DNA from 3 places in the Streptosporangium sp. NPDC053982 genome. Region 3 is predicted to be linked to each of the others. Evidence: predicted binding sites of a transcription regulator. Region 3 holds the regulator's gene; each other region holds the start of a gene.
The links. Region 3 encodes LexA, which represses DNA repair genes until DNA is damaged. Its sites were predicted from a motif close to TCGAACANNTGTTCGA; they were not measured.
Positions count from the first base shown of each region.

Region 1: ACZ6W9_RS06385 (SAV_6107 family HEPN domain-containing protein) is a predicted target of LexA. The motif match lies at 2,283-2,298, and genes of this name have one in related genera.
Region 2: recA (recombinase RecA) is a predicted target of LexA. The motif match lies at 2,467-2,482, and genes of this name have one in related genera.

Region 1 covers NZ_JBVJKQ010000003.1:251,003-258,549, forward strand. Annotated here, with positions in the region: gene bldD (transcriptional regulator BldD) at 1-10, shown strand, start outside; gene ACZ6W9_RS06380 (PP2C family protein-serine/threonine phosphatase) at 157-1,377, shown strand; gene ACZ6W9_RS06385 (SAV_6107 family HEPN domain-containing protein) at 1,589-2,035, opposite strand; gene ACZ6W9_RS06390 (L,D-transpeptidase family protein) at 2,605-3,450, opposite strand; gene ACZ6W9_RS06395 (YbaK/EbsC family protein) at 3,569-4,099, shown strand; gene ACZ6W9_RS06400 (GNAT family N-acetyltransferase) at 4,244-4,816, shown strand; gene metF (methylenetetrahydrofolate reductase [NAD(P)H]) at 4,998-5,942, opposite strand; gene ACZ6W9_RS06410 (polyprenyl synthetase family protein) at 6,334-7,401, shown strand; gene thiE (thiamine phosphate synthase) at 7,416-7,547, opposite strand, start outside.
Region 2 covers NZ_JBVJKQ010000006.1:190,633-198,179, reverse strand. Annotated here, with positions in the region: gene rny (ribonuclease Y) at 1-123, opposite strand, end outside; gene recX (recombination regulator RecX) at 509-1,255, opposite strand; gene recA (recombinase RecA) at 1,270-2,358, opposite strand; gene ACZ6W9_RS12535 (DUF3046 domain-containing protein) at 2,705-2,899, opposite strand; gene ACZ6W9_RS12530 (pyridoxal phosphate-dependent decarboxylase family protein) at 3,095-4,432, opposite strand; gene ACZ6W9_RS12525 (Lhr family helicase) at 4,643-7,547, shown strand, end outside.
Region 3 covers NZ_JBVJKQ010000026.1:57,328-64,874, forward strand. Annotated here, with positions in the region: gene ACZ6W9_RS35185 (rhodanese-like domain-containing protein) at 1-169, shown strand, start outside; gene ACZ6W9_RS35190 (vitamin B12-dependent ribonucleotide reductase) at 346-3,216, opposite strand; gene nrdR (transcriptional regulator NrdR) at 3,311-3,778, opposite strand; gene ACZ6W9_RS35200 (hypothetical protein) at 4,233-4,379, opposite strand; gene lexA (transcriptional repressor LexA) at 4,719-5,423, shown strand; gene otr(A) (tetracycline resistance ribosomal protection protein Otr(A)) at 5,605-7,547, opposite strand, start outside.

The DNA.
Region 1 (7,547 bases), on a different contig from region 3:
GTCGTTCTGACCGTCGCCGTGGGCGTGCCGCCGCGGCGCGCCCACGGCCGCGGAGCGCGACACGCCGTATCCCCGGAAGATCACTCGCATACCGCCACAGAAGACCTTCGCTGTGGTAGGAAAAGGCAAATACGGCTTTAGCGAGATGTGGTGAACATGGCACGGAGAGAGGATCGGCACGATCACTCTCCTCCGTCCCCGAAAAGCCGCCTCGACGTCGTCGTGGCGATGCTCGGCTCGACGAAGACCCGCGCCTTCCTGCGGCTGCTGACCTCCGTCGGGGCCAGCAGGACCCAGGACACCCTACGGCTGCTGCCCTTCGTCGTCATGGCCGTGGTCGCCCTGGCCGACCTCGGCTCGGGCCCGGAGACCGGGCTGCTCCCCCTGCTGGCCCTCGGCCCGGCGTTCGCCAGCGTCGCCTGCGGCCTGGGCCGGACGACGGTGGTCGGGATCGTCGCGCTGGCGCTGTGCGTCGCCCTCGGCCTGCACTACGACGTCCTGTGGAGCTCCCGCACCAACATCACCATGATGGCCATCCTGGGCGTCACCATGGCCAGCGTGCTGGCCAGCGCCGGCCGGCTCCGCCACGAACGGCAACTCGCCGACGTCCGCTCGGTGGCCGAGGCCGCCCAGCGGGTTCTGCTGCGGCCGGTGCCGCGCCGGGCCGGACCCGAGATCGGCGTCGCCGTCTCCTACACCTCCGCCACCGCCGAGGCCCGGATCGGCGGCGACCTGTACGACGTGGTCACCACCCCGCACGGGGTGCGGATCATCGTCGGGGACGTGCAGGGCAAGGGCCTGGAGGCGGTGGAGACGGCCGCGGTGGTGCTGGGCGCCTTCCGGGAGGCCGCCCACGACGAGACCGGGCTGCTGCGCGTGGTGACCCGCCTGGAGAACGCCCTGACCAGAGAGCTTTCGGGCGAGCAGTTCGTGACGGCGATCCTCGCCGAGATCACCGGCGACGCCTCCATCACCATCGTCAACTGCGGTCACCCGCCGCCCATGGTGCTGGGAGCCGGCGGCAAGCAGTGCTTCGCCGAACCGCCCGAGGAGGCGCTGCCCCTGGGCATGGGCGCACTGCGGGTCAGCGAGCCGAAACCGTACCGCATCCCCTTCGAACCCGGGGAGCAGGTGCTCTTCTACACCGACGGGGTCATCGAGGCGCGCAACGGGGCGGGCGAGTTCTATCCGCTGGAGGCGCGGGCGCACCTGCTCGGCGGATCGGATCCGCAACTGGCCCTGGACGCCCTGCGCGCCGACCTGCTGCGGCACGTGGGCCGCCCGCTGGGCGACGACGCCGCGATGCTCCTGCTGCGCCACCGGGTGGACCGCCGGACGGACTCCTCGGACGCGTCAGCCCCCTCGGCGGTCCCCTGAGCCCGGCCCGGGTCTCCTGAGCCGCGCCCCCTGCCCCAGGTCTCCTGAATGCCCGGCAGGGGTCTCTTGAGCGCCCGGCAGGGGTCTCCTGAGTGCCCGGCAGGGCCACAGGACGGGACCGGGACGCCGCGGACGCGGGCGACGGGATGACGGAACGACGCGGTGAGGGGCGCGCCTGCCGGCGTGTGAGGGGGTGCGCCGGGCGGCGGGGTCAGCCGGCCAGCGGGACGCTGCCGGGCAGGGTGGGCTGGACGGGCACGCCGAGCATCTTCTCGACGGTGGCGACGAACCGCTCCGCCTCGGAGATCAGCTCCTCGGCGTCGCGCGCCGACACCACGCGCGTCATGCCGGCCTCGGCCGAGGCACGCTTGGTGGCGCTCATCTCGAAATAGGGGGCCCAGTCGGCCAGCCGGGGCTCCGCCTCCGGCAGCAGCTCCCAGGCGCTGCGCAGCCTGCGCCTGCGGCCGTCCATGGGGCGCGGGCGGGCGGCCAGGACCGCGGCGGCGGCACGCAGGGCCGCCAGGTGGGCCGCGACGTAGCGGGTGGCGGGGGTGGTCGCGGCGGCGGCCTCCTCCAGGCAGTCGCGCGCATCGGCCAGATGCGCCCGGACCGTGGGCGAGAGCCGGGGCCCGCCCGAGTCACCGGGTCGATGGATCACTGCGCTTCAACCTCCTTGGTCGCAAGCGGCTCCCGGCGTTCTCACCGGTGATGTCAAGGCTCGCAGACACCACCGACAAATCCGCCGGGCGGCCGGACGAGGAGCTTCCCCTCTCCCCGTCCGGTTCCCGCCCGCCGTCGCCGCCGTGACGGCGGCGACGGCGGACGACCGCCCCTGGACGCGAGCCGCGAGCCTCGCATCTTTACATCGAACATAAATTCGATCACCCGCACTGTCAAGCAGTGCGGCGAACAAAGGTTCGATCGGCGGGAAAAGCGAGAACCCCGGGAGATGGGGATCTCCCGGGGTTCTCCGCGCTCGAACAGGCGCTCGGGGACGGCCGGCGAACCGGCGGGACGGGCTCCCGCCGCGGCCGCCGCGCGCCCCCGCGGCCTCCGCCGTACCGGCTCCGCCGGGGAACGGCGGGCCGCGGCGGAGACGGCGTACGGGGAGGCGGCGGACGGGCCGCGGTGGAGACCGCGGACGGTCCCTGTGGGCTAGCTCACGAACCTCCTGCGGACGGTCCCCGTGGGCTACCGCACGAACCTCCCGCGGACGGTCCCCGTGGGCTACCGCACGAACCTCCCGCGGACGTGCACCGGCACCCCGGTGCCGAGCAGCTTGGGCAGTGCCGACGCGACGTTCATCGGCAGCCGCACACAGCCGTGCGAGGCCGGGGCCAGCGGCACCGACAACGCGCCGTGCAGGGCGATGCCGCCGTTGAAGAAGATCGGGTTGTACAGCTTGCCGAGGTAGGAGGTGTGCCAGCCGCTTCGCCGCCAGGTCGTCCGGTAGTCGCCCGTCGGCGTGCGGGCGTTGCCGCAGAACCGCTGGGTCCGGCCGTTCCAGGTGGCCGTCTCGCAGTAGGGGATCCCGCTGCCGGAGGAGATGTGGCTGATCAGCCGCACCCTCCCGCCGACGTACAGGACCATCACCTGCTGGGTGAGGTTCACCTCGACCCGGGTCGCCCGGCCGCCCGGCACGAGCACCCTCGGGGCGCGCGGAGCCTCCAGCGCCCGCCACGTCCTGCTCGCCACGGTGCTGGTCGGCGCGATGCCGTTGACCTTCTGGAAGGCCCACAGCGCGGTCAGGGTGCCCCCGCCGTACCGGCCGTCGGCCGTGCCCGGCATGTAGCCGAGCTGCTGCAGCCGCGTCTGGAGCACCTTGACCTCGGCCCCCTTGGCGCCGAGCCGGAGCGTCCGGCCGGGCGCGGTGAACGCGGGCGCCGCCGTCGGGACCGCGGCCGCGCCGACCGGGGCCCCGGTGACCGTGGAAGCGGTGACCGGGACCGCGGCGGCCGGGAGGGCGCCCGCCGGGGTGCGGGGAGCCGCCGCGGCGCTCGCGAGACCGGGTGAGGAGACAAGGAGGGCCGCCGCAGCCAGCGTGGCCGCTCCGAGCCGCCGTCGGACTCTCATCTGGACCATCCCCTCGTTACCGTGATTTCTGGATCAAGGGACCATAGTGCATCGGCGTCTCGTCCCCATCACGGTCAATGGGACGGCATGCAACGGTCCAACTGTTTAGAGTGGCCGCGTGCCAGAAAAGTTGCATCCGAATGTGGAGAAGGTCGCCGCGGTCCTCCGCGAGCACGGCGCCACCGGTGAGATCGTGGTGTTCGAGGAGGCGACCCCGACCGCGGCGACGGCGGCGGCCCGGCTGGGCTGCGAGGTCGGAGCGATCGCCAACAGCCTGGTCTTCGACGCCGACGGCGAGCCGCTCCTGGTGCTCACCAGCGGCGCCCACCGGGTGGACACCGCCCTGGTGGCCCGGACGGCCGGCGTGGCGAAGGTACGGCGCGCGAGTCCCGACTTCGTCCGGGCGGCCACCGGCCAGGTGATCGGCGGGGTGGCCCCGATCGGCCATCCGGCCCCCCTGCGGACCCTGGTCGACACCTGGCTCGGCCGGTACGAGACGGTGTGGGCCGCGGCGGGTCACCCGCACACGGTCTTCCCCACGTCCTTCGCCGAACTGCTCCGCCTCACCGGGGGCGTCGCGACCGAGGTGGAGGAGCCGGCCCTCGCGCGGGAGACGGCCTCGGCGGAGGAGAGGACCACCGCCGGGTAGGAGGCCCGTGACGCCGCGGGCCGTCGGCCGCCGGCGCGCTCACCGGGACGGCCGGCCGGTTCCCGCCGCGCCGCCGTACCGCCGGGCGTTCATTTCCCGGCTCGGTCCGGTTCGGGCGGCATCGTCCCTGCTAGGGTGCGGAAGGTGATCGGACTGCGCCGGGTCGGACCCGCTGAGTTCACCTCCCGGCTGGACGCGGTCCTCGCCGTCTACACCGCCGCGATGAGCCCGCCCGAGGAGCAGGTCCCGGGCCGCAGGACGATCATGGAGAACCACTCCGTCCAGCCCGGGTTCTCCTGCGTGTTCGCCGAGGACGCCACCGGCACGCCGGTGGGTCTCGCCTACGGCTTCCACGGGGTCCCCGGGCAGTGGTGGCACGACGTGGTCATGCGGGCCCTCGCCGACCGGAACGGCGAGGGGAGCGCGCGGGGCTGGCTGGGAGACGCCTTCGACCTCGCCGAGGTCCACGTCCACCCCGACCACCAGGGCGGGGGAATCGGCCGGGCGATGGTCGTCGCGGTGTGCGGCGGCCGTCCGGAACGCACCGCCGTGCTGTCGACCCGTGACCGGCCCACCGCGGCCAGGCACCTCTACCACAGCATGGGCTTCGTCGACCTGCTCACCCGGTTCGTCTTCCCGGGCGGCCACGAGCGCTACGCCATTCTCGGGACGGTGCTCCCCCTCAGGCCGATGGCCGGACGGCCTCCGGAGGCGTGAGCCGGACGGCGTGAGCGGGGTGACGCGGCGGGCAGCGCGAAGCCGCCGCCCACCGATCCGCCCGCCGTGCCGTCCGCGTCCGGCTCCGGTCCGCGGCCCGCCGTGCCGCCCGCCATGCCGTCCGCGTCCTGCTCCGGCCCGCCGCGCACCCGCGACCGGGCTTGAGGCTCCGGGACCCGGCTCAGGCGAGGGCGGCCTGCGGGGCGACGGGGAGCCCGGGGGAGATGTCGAGCGCCTGGAAGACCTCGCGGGTCGCGCTGGAGCGGTTGAAGGTGATGAAGTGGATGCCCGGCGCGCCCTCGTCGAGGAGCGTCCGGCACAGCTCGATGGCGTGCTCGATGCCCAGGCGGCGCACGGCGGCGGGGTCGTCGGCGACGGCCTCGAACCGCGCCGCGACCTCCGGCGGGAACGGCGCGCCCGACAGCTGCTCGGACCGGGCGATCGTGCTCATCTGGGTGACGGGCATGATGCCCGGGATGATCGGCGTGTCGCAGCCGGTGGCGGCCACCCGGTCGCGCAGCCGGAGGTAGTCCTCGGCGCGGAAGAACATCTGGGTGATCGCGTAGTCGGCGCCCGCACGGCACTTGCGCACGAAGTACTCGGTGTCGGACTCGATCGTGGCCGACCTGGGGTGCTTGTAGGGGAAGGCGGCCACGCCCACGCAGAAGTCGCCGGACTGGCGGATCAGCCGGACGAGGTCCTCGGCGTACTGGACGCCCTCGGGGTGGCGCACCCACTCGCCGGTGGGGTCGCCGGGCGGGTCGCCCCGCACCGCGAGGATGTTGCGCACGCCCGCGCCGGCGAACCGGCCGACCAGGTGGCGCAGCTCGCGCAGGGAGTGGTTGACCGCGGTGAAGTGGGCGACCGGGGTCAGCGTGGTCTCGTGGGCGAGCCGCTCCACGATCTCCACGGTGCGGTCGCGGGTGCCGCCGCCGGCGCCGTAGGTCACCGACACGAAGGTGGGACGCAGCGCCTCCAGCTCCCGGATGACGCGCCAGAGCTGACGCTCGCCCTCGGCGCTCTTCGGCGGGCCGAACTCGAAGGAGAAGGAGCGGCCACCGGCGGCGAGGAGCTCGCGGACGGTGGGCACGCGGTCGGGAAGGACGGACGGGCGACCCAGAGCCATGCCCCAAGGGTACTCGGAGCGCCGCCGCCCGCCGTACTCGTGGGATGCGCTGTCGCGTCGCGCCGCCCGGTGCGCGGCGGGACGGTCGCGCCGCGCGGCGGAGTCGTCGCGCCGCGTCGCCCGGTACGCGGAGGGTCGCGAGGGCCGGGGGGCACGGCCGCCCGCACGGCCCGATCCATGGGGACGCGGCCGCCGCACGGCCCGATCCGCGGGGCGTCGTCGCACCGCGTCACCCCGGGCGCGGGGGCACGGCGGCCGGCGCGGCCCGGTTTCCGGCGCCCTTCCTGCTCGGGGGCCTTTCGGGTGTCCCTTCCTTCGGTAACGGTGCGTGCGAAACGCCGTAGTGTCCCGCGGATAGGAATCCGTCCGCTTGGACCGATAATGTCTGGGCATGACCACTTCCGCAGCCACACTCGATATCGTCCGCATCGAGGTGGACCGCGCCCTCAGGGAGTTCGTCGACCGGCAGCGGCCCCAGGTCAGCGCACCCGAGGCGGCGCCGCTCATCTCCGCCGCCGAGGACTTCCTCTCCGCGGGGAAGCGGCTGCGCCCGGCGTTCTGCTACTGGGGCTGGCGCGGCGCGGGCGGCGAGGACGACCCGGCGTTCTTCAACGCCGCCGCGTCCCTGGAGCTCCTCCAGGCGAGCGCGCTGGTCCACGACGACGTGATGGACGCCAGCGACATGCGCCGGGGCATGCCGTCGGCGCACCGCAGGTTCCAGGCCCTCCACGAGGACGCCGGCTGGCACGGCTCGGCCGCGCAGTTCGGCATGGGCTCCGCCATCCTGCTGGGCAACCTGATGCTCATCTGGTCGGGCGAGATGTGGCGGTCCAGCGGGCTGCCGCCGGCCGCCCTGGCCGCGGCCCAGGACGTCCACGACCACATGCGCACCGAGCTGATGTGCGGCCAGTATCTCGATCTGCTGGAGCAGGCCCACGGCGAGGGCACCTTCGACAGCGCGCTGCGGGTCGCCCTGTTCAAGAGCGGGAAGTACTCGGTCGAGCAGCCGCTGCGGCTGGGCCTGGTGCTGGCCACGCGGGGGCGCGAGCCGTGGATCGACCGGCTCTGCGAGGAGTACGGCCAGTGCGTGGGCATCGCCTTCCAGCTCCGCGACGACATCCTCGGCGTGTTCGGCGACCCGCTGGAGACCGGCAAGCCGGCCGGCGACGACCTGCGCGAGGGCAAGCGGACCATGCTCATCGCCCGCACCCTCGCGGCGGCCTCCCCGGCCCAGGCGGCCCAGGTGCGCGCCATGCTCGGCGACCCGGCGCTGGACGGGGCCGGGGTGGACCGGCTGCGGCAGATCATCCAGGAGACCGGGGCGCTCGCCGCGTGCGAGAGCCTGATCCGGGAGTATCTCGACGACGCCCTGCGCTCGCTGGAGCACGCCCCGATCACCTCGGAGGCCCGTACGGCGCTGGCCGAGCTGGCCGTGGCCGCGACGTCCCGCCGCACCTGACCGGCCGCGGCCGGTCAGCCTCCGGCGGTCAGCCGGCGCCTGAACTCCTCGGCCGCGGCCTTGGGGTCGTCGGCCTCGGTGATGGCCCGCACCACCACGACCCGGCGCACGCCGTACGACATGACCTCGTCGAGGTTGGCGAGGTC
Region 2 (7,547 bases), on a different contig from region 3:
CGCGGGAGAAGGGCCTATCGGCCCGCCGCCGGTACGGCGCAGCAACACGATCAACGCGACTATCGTCACCACCGAAAGAACCGCGACGGCCCCGGTCAGTATGACGACCACAATCGGATCCATGCGCGCCCCGCCCTCCTCGCGTCGCGGATATCAAGCATGCGAGGGGTCACGCGCACGGCACGGAGAAGTCAGGCGGTGTCGTCACCACGGCAGGTGCCGACCGAGGGTCCACTCCACACCGGCTGATCACGCCGGCGCGTCGTCCGCCCTCATCCGCCGCTTTGTTCGCCCGTAATCAACCGTTATGACAATCCGCACTGCGCGGAGTAACTCCTCACTGTCGTCGAGGCTAAGCGTCAAACAGGTAACGGGCAAGCAAAGGCGCACTACGAACCGGCCGGCATCGCGAAGGCGGCGTTCCGGAGCGGCATCGCGGAGGCGACGCCCGGACCGGAGTGCTACCGGAATCGTCCGCGGCGCTCCGACCTTCGGGCCGGGAAGCGCGTCAGTCGAAGGGGTGGTCGAGGTCGTCGGCGAACGCGGCGCCTTCCGGCTCCTCGTTCTCCAGGGCTTCGCGGACCACGCGGAACGCCAGCCCCGGACCGTACCCCTTGCGGGCGAGCATGCCCGCCAGCCTGCGGGTCCGGACGGCACGGTCCAGCCCCCGGGTGGCGGAGAGCTTGCGCGCCACCAGCCTGCGAGCGGTCTCCTCCTCCTGCTCGGGGTCGAGCTGCTCCACGGCCTCCTTCACCGTGTCCTCGTCGACCCCGCGGTGCCGGAGCTCCGAGGCGAGCGCCCTGCGGGCCAGCCCCCGCCCGGTGTGGCGCGAGCTCACCCAGGCGGCGGCGAACGCCTCGTCATCGATGAGCCCGACCTCGGAGAACCGTTCGAGCACGGCCTCGGCCGCCTCGTCGGGCACGTCGCGCTTGCGCAACGCCTCGGCGAGTTGCGCCCGGGTGCGCGGCCCCATGGTCAGCAACCGCAGGCAGATGGCGCGAGCCACCGCCTGCGGGTCGGCGTCGGGGCCCTGGCTCGCCGGGGAGCCCTCGACCGGCCCGTCCGGGAGACGCCCGTCGAGGGCGCTCCGGGAACGCCTCCCTCCGCGCCGGCCCTCGCGTCTTCCCCCCTTCCGGGAGGAACCCGAGGGCTCGGGCACGTCGGGCCAGGCGCCCCAGTCCCGCGGCCCGGCCTGGCCGGCCGGACCGGAGTCGGATCCCGTCGGTCCTGTCGTCGAGTCAGGTCCCGTCGTCATCGGCCGGTCCCGGATCAGGCGTCACCCGGCTTGGGGGTCGCCTTGGAACCCCGGCCGGACGCGGCGGGAGCGGAAGCGGCGGGCGGCGGGGTGGCCGGGCTGTCGAGGCGCGGGCCGATGCCGAGCTTCTCCTTGATCTTCTTCTCGATCTCGTTGGCCATGTCCGGGTGGTTCCGCAGGAAGTTGCGGGCGTTCTCCTTGCCCTGGCCCAGCTGGTCGCCCTCGTAGGTGTACCAGGCGCCGGACTTGCGGACGAAGCCGTGCTCGACACCCATGTCGATCAGACCGCCCTCACGGGAGATGCCGACGCCGTAGAGGATGTCGAAGTCGGCCACGCGGAAGGGCGGGGCCATCTTGTTCTTGACGACCTTCACCCGGGTGCGGTTGCCGACCGCCTCCGTGCCGTCCTTGAGCGTCTCGATGCGGCGGATGTCGAGACGGACCGAGGCGTAGAACTTCAGCGCCTTTCCACCGGTCGTGGTCTCGGGCGAGCCGAACATGACGCCGATCTTCTCGCGGAGCTGGTTGATGAAGATCGCCGTGGTGCCGCTGCTGTTGAGCGCGCCGGCGATCTTGCGCAGGGCCTGGGACATCAGGCGCGCCTGGAGACCGACGTGGCTGTCGCCCATCTCGCCCTCGATCTCGGCCTTGGGCACCAGGGCCGCGACCGAGTCGATGACCAGCAGGTCGACCGCGCCGGACCGGATCAGCATGTCGGCGATCTCCAGCGCCTGCTCACCGGTGTCGGGCTGGGAGACGAGGAGCGCGTCGGTGTCGACGCCCAGCTTCTTCGCGTAATCCGGGTCGAGGGCGTGCTCGGCGTCGATGAACGCCGCGATGCCGCCGCCCTTCTGGGCGTTGGCCACCGCGTGCAGGGCGACCGTGGTCTTACCCGAGGACTCGGGACCGTAGATCTCGATGATGCGGCCGCGCGGGAACCCGCCGATGCCGAGAGCGACGTCGAGTGCGATGGAGCTGGTCGGGATCACTTCGATGGGCGCCCGCGCCTCGTCGCCGAGACGCATGACGGAGCCCTTGCCGAACTGCCGCTCGATCTGGGCGAGAGCGGTCTCGAGCGCCTTCTCGCGGTCGTTAGCTGCCATGGGAGCCCCCCTGGAGGGTCACGGGATGAATCGGTTGCCAGAAAGCTACGGGGTGCGACCGACATTTTCTGGAAGAGCACGCCATCGGTGGCGGCGTGTCCAATATAGCCGAACGATTGTTCGACGGAGGCTCGACGCTCCCATCCGTCCCCGGCGCCCCGCGTCGCGGGACGGATGGACCGCATGGCACGGGCCGGCCGCACGGCACGGACCGGCGGGACGGCGGATCGGCGCGCACGGCGGGTCGGCGTGGACGACGGGATGTCGCGGACGACGGCATGGCGGATCGGCCGCGCGGCATGGACCGGCGGGACGGTGCGGACGGCGGATCGGCGCGCGCCGGCGCTCAGCGCAGGGCGGCGGCGACGTCGGACACCCCGCACACGGCCCGCCAGACGTCCTTGGCGGCGATGCCGTCCGCCAGCGCCTGGTTCACCGTCCTGCCGTCCAGGCCGGCGATGACGTAGTCGCGGGCCCACGACTCGGCGTAGGCGTCACCGAAGTGGAGTCTCATCCGGTTCCAGAAATCCGACAGGCGCATGCCTCCAGTCTGACCCCTCCCCGCGGTGCTCATGACCGGACGCGCCCGGTGTCCGCCGGGCGGCCACGCCGCCCGGCACGGGCCGGGACGGGCCGGGACGGACCCGGGACCTGCGCCGCGGGCCCACGGTGGACCCAGCAGTGAGCCCGACGGCGGGCCCGGGGTGGGCCCGCAGCGGGCCACCCCGGGCCGCGGTCACGCCGTCGTGGCGATGATCTCCTCCACGATTTCCATCGTCGTGCCGGGATGCAGGAACGCGAACCTTCCGACCGTCTCGCCCTCCCATCCGGTCGGCGTGACGAACCCGACCTGCCCGGCGAGCAGCCGCTCGGACCACTCGTAGTAGTCCCGCCCGGTCCAGCCGGCGCGGCGGAAGAGCACCGCCGACAGTTCGGGCTCGCGGATCAGCTCCAGGTGTCCGGTGCGGCCGATCAGCGCGGCGGTCTCGCGGGCCAGCCACAGCCCCCTCTCGACGGCCTCGGTGTAGGCGTCGGTGCCGTTGACCGCGAGGGAGAACCAGAGCGGCAGGCCGCGGGCGCGCCTGGTCAGGTGATAGGCGTAGTCGGTGGGGTTCCACTCGTCGCCCTCCACGTGCAGGACATCGAGATAGGAGGCGTCCTGGGTGTGCACGGCGCGGGCCAGGCGGGGCTCGCGGTAGAGCAGGGCCGCGCAGTCGAAGGGCGCGAACAGCCACTTGTGCGGGTCGACGACGAAGGAGTCGGCGTGCTCGATCCCCTCGTAGCGGTGGCGCACGGAGGGCGCGAACAGCCCCGCGCCGCCGTACGCGCCGTCCACGTGGAACCACATGCCGCGCTCGCGGGCGACCTCCGAGACCCCGGCGAGGTCGTCGATGATCCCGGCGTTGGTGGTTCCGCAGGTGGCCACGACGGCGATCACGTCGGAGGGGTCGGGGTCGGCCGCCAGGGCCGCGCGCAGCGCCTCTCCGGTGAGGCGGTGGTCGGCGGACGGCACGACGAGGGCGTCCACGCCGATGATCCGCAGCGTGTTGGAGACGGAGGAGTGCGCCTGGTCGCTGACGGCGACGCGCAGGCGGCCCCCGGGGCGGCGGTGCCGGGCGGTGTCCCTGGCCACGACGAGCGCGGACAGGTTGGCGGCCGAGCCGCCGGAGACGAAGCAGCCGCCCGCGCCGGCCGGCATGCCGGCCCTGTCGGCGATCAGCCTGAGCACCTGGTTCTCCGCGGCGATCGCGCCGGAGGCCTCCAGCCAGGAGATGCCCTGCAGCGACGCGCAGGAGACCACCATGTCGAACAGCAGGGCGGCCTTGGTGGGGGCGGCCGGGATGAACGACAGGAAGCGGGGACTGTCGGCGGAGATGACCGCCGGGGCCAGCTGGGTCGCGTAGACGTCCAGGACCTTTCCGGCGTCGGTGCCGCCGGGCGTGATGAGCCCGGCGAGGGCCGCGTCGAGTTTGTCCTTCACGCCGGGGTTGTCGAGGGGGACGGGGTCGAGTGAGAGCCGCTCCTTCATGTAGGAGAAGACCAGGTCCGTCAGCCGCTCGTCGTAACTGTGCACGCGAGAATTATGCGGATAAAAGGTTTAAAACGGATAACAAGGACCTCAGATCATGTTCAAGGTAGATTCTGTCGATATCCCCCCGCACCGTGTGACGTCCCGCGGGCGGACGGTTCTGTCGGTGGCGAAGGGCAGTATGGATCCGTGACCGGCTCAGCGCTCGACCACTTCAGCCCGGTGACCAGGGAATGGTTCGCCGGCGCCTTCGCCATGCCCACCGCCGCCCAGGAGGGGGCGTGGGCCTCGATCGCCCGCGGGGACAACACCCTCGTCGTCGCGCCCACCGGCTCCGGCAAGACGCTGGCGGCGTTCCTGTGGTCGCTCGACCGGCTGGCCGCCGAGCGCGCGGCGGAGGCGGCGGAGACGGCCGCTGTCTCCGGGGCGGACGGCGGGCCCGGCTCCGCCCCGTCCGGCGGGACCGAGCGGGTCGTCCGGAAGTCCGGCGACCGGCGGGACCCTCGCGGCTCCGGCGGTCCCCGCGGGCGCGCCGGAGAGGACGGCGAGGCCGCCCGGCGCTGCCGGGTGCTCTACGTGTCGCCGCTCAAGGCGCTGGCGGTCGACGTCGAGCGCAACCTCCGGGCGCCGCTGACCGGGCTGCGGCAGACCGCCCGGCGGCTCGGACTGCCGGTGCCGGAGATCTCCGTGGCGATCCGGTCGGGCGACACCTCGCCGGAGGAGCGGCGCCGGTTCGCGGCCAGGCCCGCCGACATCCTCATCACGACCCCCGAGTCGCTGTTCCTGCTGCTGACCAGCCAGGCCCGCGAGGCGTTGCGCGGGGTGGAGACGGTCATCGTCGACGAGGTGCACGCGGTGGCGGGCACCAAGCGCGGCGCCCACCTGGCCCTCAGCCTGGAGCGGCTCGACGCCCTCCTGCCCGCCCCCGCGCAGCGCGTCGGGCTGTCGGCGACCGTGCGCCCGGTGAGCGAGGTCGCCGAGTTCCTCGGCGGTCCCCGTCCGGCCGTCGTGGTGCAGCCCCCCTCGGAGAAGGAGATCGAGATCGAGGTCGTCGTCCCCGTCGAGGACATGACCGAGCTCGACTCCGCCCCGCCGCGGTCGCCGTCCGGTGACGGCGGCGCTCCCGGCCACGGCGCTCTGGGTGACGGTGCTCCCGGTGACGGCGACCTCGGCGACGACCGCTGGCTCACCGAGCCGCCCACCCGGCGGTCCATCTGGCCGCACGTCGAGGAGCGGCTGTTCGACCTGATCGGCGCCCACCGCTCGACGATCGTGTTCGCCAACTCCCGCAGGCTGGCCGAACGGCTCTGCACCCGGCTCAACGAGCTGGCCTGGGAACGACGGCCCGGCACCGGGGACGCCGACGCCGCCGGGGACGGCGGGGACGACGGAACGCCCTGGAAGGGGACCCCTGCGGAGCCCGTCCACTGGGCCGACGGGTTCCCCACCCCGCCCGGCTCCGCCCCGGCCGGCCCCACGCCGGGCGTCGCCTCCACGCCGCCGACGGCCTCGTCCGCCACCCCGGCGGAGATGATGGCGCAGGCGGGCGCGTCCAGGGGCGTGATCCCGGAGATCGTCCGGGCCCATCACGGGTCGGTGTCGAAGCAGGAGCGCGCGGCGATCGAGGACGCCCTCAAGTCCGGGCGGCTGCCCGCCGTCGTCGCGACCTCCAGCCTGGAGCTCGGCATCGACATGGGCGCGGTCGACCTGGTCGCCTGCGTGGAGTCGCCGCCGAGCGTCTCCAGCGGCCTGCAGCGGATCGGCCGGGCCGGTCACCGGGTGGGGGCGGTCTCCCGTGGCGTGATCTTCCCCAAGTACCGCGGTGACCTGGTGCAGACGGCCGTGGTGGCCGAGCGGATGCGCGCCGGGGAGATCGAGGAGCTGCGCTGTCCCCGTAACCCGCTCGACGTGCTCGCCCAGCAGATCGTGGCGATGACCGCGCTCGACGAGTGGACGGTGGACGACCTGGAGACCCTGGTACGGCGGGCCGCGCCGTACCGCACGCTGCCCCGCGGCGCCCTGGAGGCGGCGCTCGACATGCTCGCCGGGCGCTATCCGAGCGAGGAGTTCGCCGAGCTGCGCCCGCGGATCGTCTGGGACCGCGTCACGGGTGTCCTGCGGGGCAGGCCCGGGGCCCAGCGGCTGGCCGTGACCAACGGCGGCACGATCCCCGACCGGGGGCTGTTCGGCGTCTTCCTGGCCGGGGAGAAGTCCTCGCGGGTGGGCGAGCTGGACGAGGAGATGGTCTACGAGTCGCGGGTGGGCGACGTGTTCGTGCTGGGCGCGACGTCCTGGCGGATCGAGGACATCACTGCCGACCGGGTCCTGGTCTCCCCCGCGCCCGGCCGACCGGGCAAGCTGCCGTTCTGGCACGGCGACAGCGCGGGGCGCCCGGCCGAGCTGGGCCGGGCGATCGGCGCCTTCCTCCGCGAGGTGTCCGCCTCCGGGGACGGCGCGGCGGAGCGGATCCGGGCGGCCGGGTTCGACGGGTTCGCCGCGGCCAACCTGCTGTCCTACCTCGCCGAGCAGCGGGAGGCCACGGGATACGTCCCCGACGACCGGACGCTGGTGGTCGAGCGGTTCCACGACGAGCTGGGCGACTGGCGCGTCGTGCTGCACTCGCCGTACGGCGCGCGGGTGCACGCGCCGTGGGCCCTGGCGATCGGGCGGCGGCTGCGCGAGCGTTACGGCGTCGACGTCCAGGCGATCCACTCCGACGACGGGATCGTGCTGCGCATCCCGGACACGCTCTCCGACCCCCCGTCCGACGTCGCGGTCTTCGACGCCGAGGAGATCGAGCGGATCGTCACCGAGGAGCTCGGCGGCTCGGCGCTGTTCGCCGCGCGCTTCCGGGAGTGCGCGGGGCGGTCCCTGCTGCTGCCGCGCCGCACGCCCGGCAGACGCACCCCGCTGTGGCAGCAGCGGCAGCGGGCCTCGCACCTGCTGGCCGTGGCGAGCCGCTACGGCTCGTTCCCGGTCGTGCTGGAGACGATGCGCGAGTGCCTGCAGGACGTCTTCGACGTGCCGGGCCTGGTCCGGCTCATGCGCGACATCGCGGCGCGGCGGGTGCGGCTGGTCGAGGTGGAGACCTCGCAGGCGTCGCCGTTCGCCGCGTCGCTGCTGTTCAACTACGTCGGCGCGTTCATGTACGAGGGCGACG
Region 3 (7,547 bases):
CCGCGCCGCCCTGGAGTTCGCCAGGCTGGGCCACCCCGTCAAGGAGATGATCGGCGGATTCGAGTACTGGGTGCGGGAGGGGTGCGCCGTGGCGACGGCGGCCGGCGTCTCCCGCCGCCGGCCCGACCCGCTGACCGCTCCCGTCTCCGGCGCCGCCTGCGCCTGCTGATCCGTACACCGCTCACCCGCACGAGGGGGGCGGGGGGGGGGGGGGGGGGGGGGGGGCGGCCCCCCCCCCCCCCCCCCCCCCCCCCCCCCACCCCCCCCCCCCCCCCGGGGGGGGGGGGGCCCCCGGCCCGCCCCCGGCCCCCCCCGCCCCCCTGACTCCGCGAGGAGGTGCCGCGATCAGCTGCAGCCGCTGGTGGAGCCGCAGCCCTCGCAGACGTAGCAGCTGCCGGCCGGGCGCATCTTGGTGCCGCAGGTCATGCAGAGCGGCGCGTCGGCGGTGCGGCCCTGGTGGGACTCCAGGGAACCGCCGCGCTCCGGCCGGGCCTCGGCCGCGGGGACGTCCGCGGCGTCGGCGGCGCCGGTGCCCTCCCCGGGCCTGGCCTGCTCGATCGGCGCCGAGGTGGCCAGCTCGGCGATGACCTCGGCGGTGTGCAGCGCGGCCGGGTCCTCGCCGCGCTGCTGGGCGGCCCGCTCGGAGGCGGAGAAGATGCCCAGGGCCGCCCGCTCGTCATAGGGCAGGTGGTCCAGCGCCAGGCGGCGGAAGATGTAGTCCATCACCGAGGCGGCCATGCGGATGTCCGGGTCGTCGGTCATGCCCGCCGGGTCGAACCGCATGTTGACGAACTTGCTGACGTAGGTCTCCAGCGGCACGCCGTACTGCAGGCCGATGGAGATGGCGACCGAGAAGGCGTCCATGACGCCGGCGAGGGTCGAGCCCTGCTTGGACATCTTCAGGAAGACCTCGCCGAGACCGTCGTCGGGGTAGGACGAGGCGGTCATGTAGCCCTTGGCTCCGCCCACGGTGAAGCGGGTGGTGGTGCTGGGGCGCTGGTTCGGCATCCGGCGGCGGGTCGGACGGCCCACCTCCACGATCTGGACCTGCGGCTGCGCGGTCGGCTCGGCGGCCTGCCCGGCCGTCTTGTCCTCGGCCTTCTTCCCCCCGGCCGACAGCGGCTGGCCGACCTTGCAGTTGTCGCGGTAGACCGCCAGGGCCTTGAGGCCGAGCTTCCAGCCGGCCATGTAGACCTGCTCGATGTCCTCGATCGTGGCCGACTCGGGCAGGTTGACCGTCTTGGAGATGGCGCCGGACAGGAACGGCTGGACGGCGGCCATCATGCGCACGTGGCCCATGGGGGCGATCGCCCGCTCGCCCATGGCGCAGTCGAACACCTCGTAGTGTTCGAGCCGCAGGCCGGGGGCGTCCACGACGTGGCCGTTGGCGGCGATGTACTCGACGATCGCCTCGACCTGCTCCTCCTGGTAACCCAGACGGCGCAGGGCCCGCGGGATCGTCTGGTTGACGATCTGCATGGAGCCGCCGCCGACGAGCTTCTTGAACTTCACCAGGGCGAGGTCGGGCTCGATGCCGGTGGTGTCGCAGTCCATCATCAGGCCGATGGTGCCGGTGGGCGCCAGCAGCGACGCCTGGGCGTTGCGGTAGCCGTTCTTCTCCCCCAGCTTCAGGCAGTCGGCCCACTGACGGGTCGCCTCGGCGTGGAGGGCCTTGTCCATGGCGTCCAGCGTGCGCAGGTCGTCGTTGGCCGCGGCGTGCTTGCGCATGACGCGCTTGTGGGCCTCGGTGTTGCGGGCGTAGCCGTCGTACGGTCCCACGACCCCGGCCAGCTCGGCGCTGCGGCGGTAGGAGACGCCGGTCATCAGCGAGGTGATGGCGCCGGCGATGGCCCGGCCGCCGTCGGAGTCGTAGGCGTGGCCGGTGGCCATGAGCAGCGCGCCGAGGTTGGCGTAGCCGATGCCGAGCTGACGGTAGGCGCGGGTGGTCTCGGCGATCTTCTCGGTCGGGAAGTCGGCGAACGTGATGGAGACGTCCATCGCGGTGATGACCAGCTCGGTCACCTTCACGAAGCTCGCGACGTCGAAGGTCTCGTCGTCCTTGAGGAACTTCAGCAGGTTGATGCTGGCGAGGTTGCAGGAGGAGTTGTCCAGGTGGAGGTACTCCGAGCACGGGTTGCTGGCGGTGATGCGGCCCGTCTCGGGGCTGGTGTGCCAGTCGTTGATCGTGTCGTCGTACTGGACGCCCGGGTCGGCGCACTCCCAGGCGGCCTTGGCCATCTTGCGGAACAGGTCGCGGGCGTCGATCGTCTCGATGACCTCGCCGGTGAGACGGGCGCGCAGGCCGAACCGGTCGCCGTCCTCCACCGCGCGCATGAACTCGTCGGAGACGCGCACGGAGTTGTTGGCGTTCTGGTACTGGACGGAGACGATGTCCTTGCCGCCCAGGTCCATGTCGAACCCGGCGTCGCGCAGCGCGCGGACCTTGTCCTCCTCGCGCGCCTTGGTCTCGATGAACTCCTCGACGTCGGGGTGGTCGACGTCCAGGACGACCATCTTGGCCGCGCGGCGGGTCGCGCCGCCGGACTTGATGGTGCCCGCGGAGGCGTCCGCACCGCGCATGAAGGAGACCGGGCCGCTGGCCGTACCACCGCTGGAGAGCAGTTCCTTGGAGGAGCGGATCCGCGAGAGGTTCACGCCGGAGCCCGAACCGCCCTTGAAGATCACGCCCTCTTCCTTGTACCAGTCGAGGATCGACTCCATGGTGTCGTCGACGGCGAGGATGAAGCAGGCGCTCACCTGCTGCGGCGAGGCGGTGCCCACGTTGAACCACACCGGCGAGTTGAAGCTGAACACCTGGTTGACCAGGGCGTGCTTGAGCTCGTGGTCGAAGATCTCGGCGTCCTCGTCGGTGGCGAAGTAGCCGTTCTCCACCGCGGTCCTGGTGTAGACGCCCACCACGCGGTCGATCAGCTGCTTGAGGCTCCACTCGCGCTGCGGGGTGCCGACCGCGCCACGGAAGTACTTGGTGGTCACGATGTTGGCGGCGTTGACCGACCAGGACTCGGGGAACTCCACGCCCCGCTGCTCGAAGTTGATCGAGCCGTCCCGCCAGTTGGTCATGACGACGTCACGGCGTTCCCAGGACACCTCGTCGTAGGGATGCACTCCGGGGGTGGTGAAGATGCGCTTCATCTTCAGCCCCTTGCGCAGCCGCCTGCCCCCGCCCGCGGCCGTACCGCTGACCGTCTCCGTCATGACTTCCCCCTTCCGGGGCCCCGCCTTTTCGCGGAACCCACGAGTCGGACCACATCAACGCGCCGCTCTGGCCCCCGGCGCCCGGGGTTCGGATTCAGTTTCGGTCCTGCTTGGCGGAGCGTTCCGCGCGCAACTGCTCGATCTCGGCCTCGAAGTCGGCCAGGGTCTCGAAGCCGCGGTAGACGGAGGCGAACCGGAGGTACGCCACCTCGTCCAGCTCGCGCAGCGGGCCCAGGATCGCCAGCCCCACCTCGGGGGCGGCGATCTCGGCCGCTCCCGTCGCGCGGATGCTCTCCTCCACCCGCTGGCCCAGCTGGGCGAGGGAGTCCTCGCTCACCGGACGCCCCTGGCACGCCCGCCGCACCCCGGCGATCACCTTGTCCCGGAAGAACGGCTCGGTGACCCCGCTGCGCTTGCTGACCATGAGCAGGACGGTCTCCTGCGTGGTGAACCTGCGGCCGCATTCGGGGCACGTGCGCCTGCGGCGGATGGCGCCGCCGTCGTCGGTGGACCGGCTGTCGATGACCCGCGTGTCCGGGTGACGACAGAACGGACAGTGCACGCGGGTCGCCTCCTTGGCCTGCAGGTGGCCCGCGCCCTGTGTTTCGCCTCGTGTTTCCCGCAAACCCCATGGCAGGGGCGCGCGCGCACGTCTTCCAGGGGTCGAAATGCGGTAACGAAAACACAATCTATGGTGAAGTTCACCGGTGGAGCCACTAGATGTTGTGGTCCAACGGTAGGAGGGTCCGACCATGAACGCAAGTCAGCCGGGCCCCGCGCGCCGAAGTCGCTGATCAGCGCGCCGACCCGGCGTGTCGCCCCCTCCTGCCCCGGCAGTCACGGCGGTAACACCCCCTATGCCCCTTTCGCCCCCACGCCCCACGAAGCCACCGCACCCTGAGGCCGCACCCTGAGGCCGCACCCTGAGGCCGCACCCTGAGGCCGCCGCGTCCCGGCGGCCGGGACGCCGGCCGCCGGGACGCGCGGTCACCCTCCGGGACGCGCCGTCACGATGATCACGGCGCCGCCTGCCGGGGCCCGGCGTCGCGGGCCGGGACCGACGAGGAGTCGGCGCACCCCGGATAGCCGACCCCGAGGGTCGCGTCGATGCGGGGACCGAGCCACAGCGCCCCCAGGGTGACGAGCGTGAGGACCGCCAGCACGACGGCCCTGCCCCGCCTGGTGAGCCGGACCGGCGCACCAGGGTATCGGACGTTCCCCGGCGGCCCGGGCCTACGGCCGGGCCGCCGCCGGGATCGTGGCGCCGCCATCTCCGCCGCGGTCGCCTTCATATTGACCACCCCCTCCGACCTGGTCGAACACACGTCGAGGAAAGATCGGCGAATCGAACACGATGTCGATCGAACTCCCGTACGATGTTGTACACCACGCCGTCGGTCATTTCGAGGAAGACTCGAACAGTTGTTTGAACATGATCTTCGACGGCGGTACGGTCGCTGTGGGCGACACGGGCAATGCAGACCGGGAGGCAAGGAGATCGCATGAGCGAGCACGACGAGAACGGTTCGGCCGTCAACGACCTGGCGGTGCGCAGACGTGACTCCCTCGGCCTCACCCCCAGGCAGCGGAAGATCCTTGAGGTGATCCGCGACTCGGTGCAGCAGCGCGGCTACCCGCCGTCCATGCGGGAGATCGGCGAGGCGGTGCAGCTCACCAGCACCTCCAGCGTGTCGCACCAGCTGACGGCGTTGCAGCGCAAGGGCTATCTGCGCCGCGACCCGCACCGTCCCCGCGCGCTCGAGGTACGCCTCCCCGGCGAGCCGGTGCTGTGGGTGGACCCGGACGCCGCCCAGGAGGGCGTCAGCCGCCCCACCGCGGCCTATGTCCCGCTCGTCGGCCGGATCGCCGCGGGCGGCCCGATCCTCGCCGAGGAGAGCGTCGAGGACGTCTTCGCGCTGCCCAAGCAGCTCGTCGGAGAGGGCACGCTCTTCCTGCTCCAGGTGGCCGGCGACTCGATGATCGAGGCCGCCATCGCCGACGGCGACTGGGTCGTCGTCCGCCAGCAGCCCGTGGCCGACAACGGCGACGTGGTCGCCGCGATGATCGACGGCGAGGCCACGGTGAAGACCTTCAAGCGCAAGGGCGGCCATGTCTGGCTGGTCCCGCACAACCCGAACTACGACCCGATCCCCGGCGACGAGGCGACCGTCCTGGGCAAGGTCGTCGCGGTGCTGCGCAAGCTTTAGACCCTTCCCTGGAGGAGCGGGCCCCGGTCTCCACCGGGGCCCGCTCCTTTTCACGGGCCCATCGGCCTCCGCGTCCTGTTCTTCCTCCCGCCGCCCCACGCGCCGTCACCGGATGCCGGAACGGCGGGCGCCGCCGTCCTCGCCACCGCCGTCCTCGGCACCGCCGTCCTCGGCACCGCCCTCACCGCACCCCGCCGCGCTGCGCGAGATGGCGGAGATACTCCACGCGATCGAGCGGGTTGCCGTCCGACCGCGCGCGGTGGGGAGGCGGGCCGGTGACCGGCCGGTCACCGGCCGGCCCCGACCACCAGATCCCCTCGCCCCGCGACAGGCCGGGAAGCCGGCGCTTCACCTCCCGCACCCTGCGCGCGGGGATGTCCCCCTTCAGCGACCACGTCTCCGGTCCCCCGGCGGAGGCCGCCGTCTCCGCCCCGTGCTCGGCGAGCAGTGCGGTGACCGCGCTCAGCGTGTCGGCGGGGATCTCCAGTTCGAAGGCGTGACACGGCTCGTGGACGCGGGTCCCGGCGGCGGCCAGCGCCCGCATCAGGACGAGCGGAGTGAGGTGCCGGAAATCCCCGGCCGTGCTGAGCGGAGGCGCGAAGCCCGTCCGGGTCAGGGTGACGACGCAGTCGATCACCGCCCAGCCGTGCATCCCCTGCCGGAGGGTGTCGCGGACGGCCTCCTCGATCGCCCGGTGGAAGGGACGCGGGAGCGATCCGAGCTCCACCTCCCGCCGGAAGGCGAGCCCCGATCCGGTCACGCCCGGCTCGACGCGCAGCCCGACGGTCGCGTAGAAGTCGTTGCGCCCGTGACGGCTGATCTCCTCGACGGCCTCCCCCGTCCCCGTCGGCCGCTCCAGGTACACCGTACGGCTCGGCTCGAAGACGGCCTCGACCCCGAAGTCGCGCAGGAGCATCGCCGCGATCACCTCCTTCTGGACCTCCCCGTACAGCAGCACCGAGGTCTCCCCCTCGGGGGTGACGTGCGTGTGGATGAGCGGATCCTGCTGGGCCAGGCTCAGCAGCGCGGCGTGCAGCCGCGCCTCCTGACCGGGCCGTGCCGGCCGGACGACGGTCTCCAGACCGGGCGGGGCGAAGCGCGGCCGCCGGGCGAGCCCGTACGCGGAACCGATCTGGTCTCCGACCCGCACCCCGGAGAGTCCCCATACCTTGGCGATGTCCCCCGCCGTCAGCCGGTGCGGTCCCTGCTCCGCGGAACCGACGACGCGCAGGACGGTGACCTGGCCGGGATGCTCGCTGACGCCACCGTCCGGTTCTCCGCGGTGGAGGGTGACGCGTTGCCGGGCGCGCAGCTCACCGGCGTGCATCCGCACGTAGGCGATCTTCTCCCCCGCGCCTCCGCGCTCGATGGCGAAGACGGTGCCGCGTGCACCGGTCCCTCCGGCGTCGCAGCCGGGCGGCAGCAGACGGGCGATCCCGTCGATCAGCGTCCCGACGCCCTGACCGGCCAGGGCCGAACCGAAGAAGACCGGGTGGAGCAGGCCTGCGGCGACCTGGGCGCGTATCTTCACCCCCAGCTCATCGGGCGTCGGAGGCGGGCCGTCGACGAGGGCCGCGAGCAGCGCGTCGTCGTTCTCGGCGAGGACCTCCGCCACCCGGGCGCGGAAACCGGGCTCGTCCAGGGAGTTCGGCGTGACGCGGACGGCGGGGGTTCCCGCCCGCCGGACGGAGCTCATCGGAACGACGTGCGGCGCCAGTCTTCGCCGGATGTCCGCCGTCGTCCCGTCGGGACGGGCGCCGGATCTGTCGACCTTGTTGACGAAGATCAGGGTTGGCAGGCGCATCTCCCGCAGCGTCCTCATCAGGACGCGGGTCTGTGCCTGCACGCCCTCCACGGCGGACAGGACGAGGACCGCGCCGTCGAGCACGCGCAGGGCCCGCTCGACCTCGGCGATGAAGTCGGAGTGACCGGGGGTGTCGATCAGGTTGATCCGCAGGTCGCCGACGCCGAAGGAGGCGACCCCGGAACGGATGGTGATGCCGCGCTGCCGTTCGATGTCACCGGTGTCGGTCTGGGTGCTGCCGCCGTCGACGCTGCCGAGACGGTCGATGACTCCGGTGTCGAACAGCAGGCGCTCGGTGAGGCTGGTCTTACCCGCGTCGA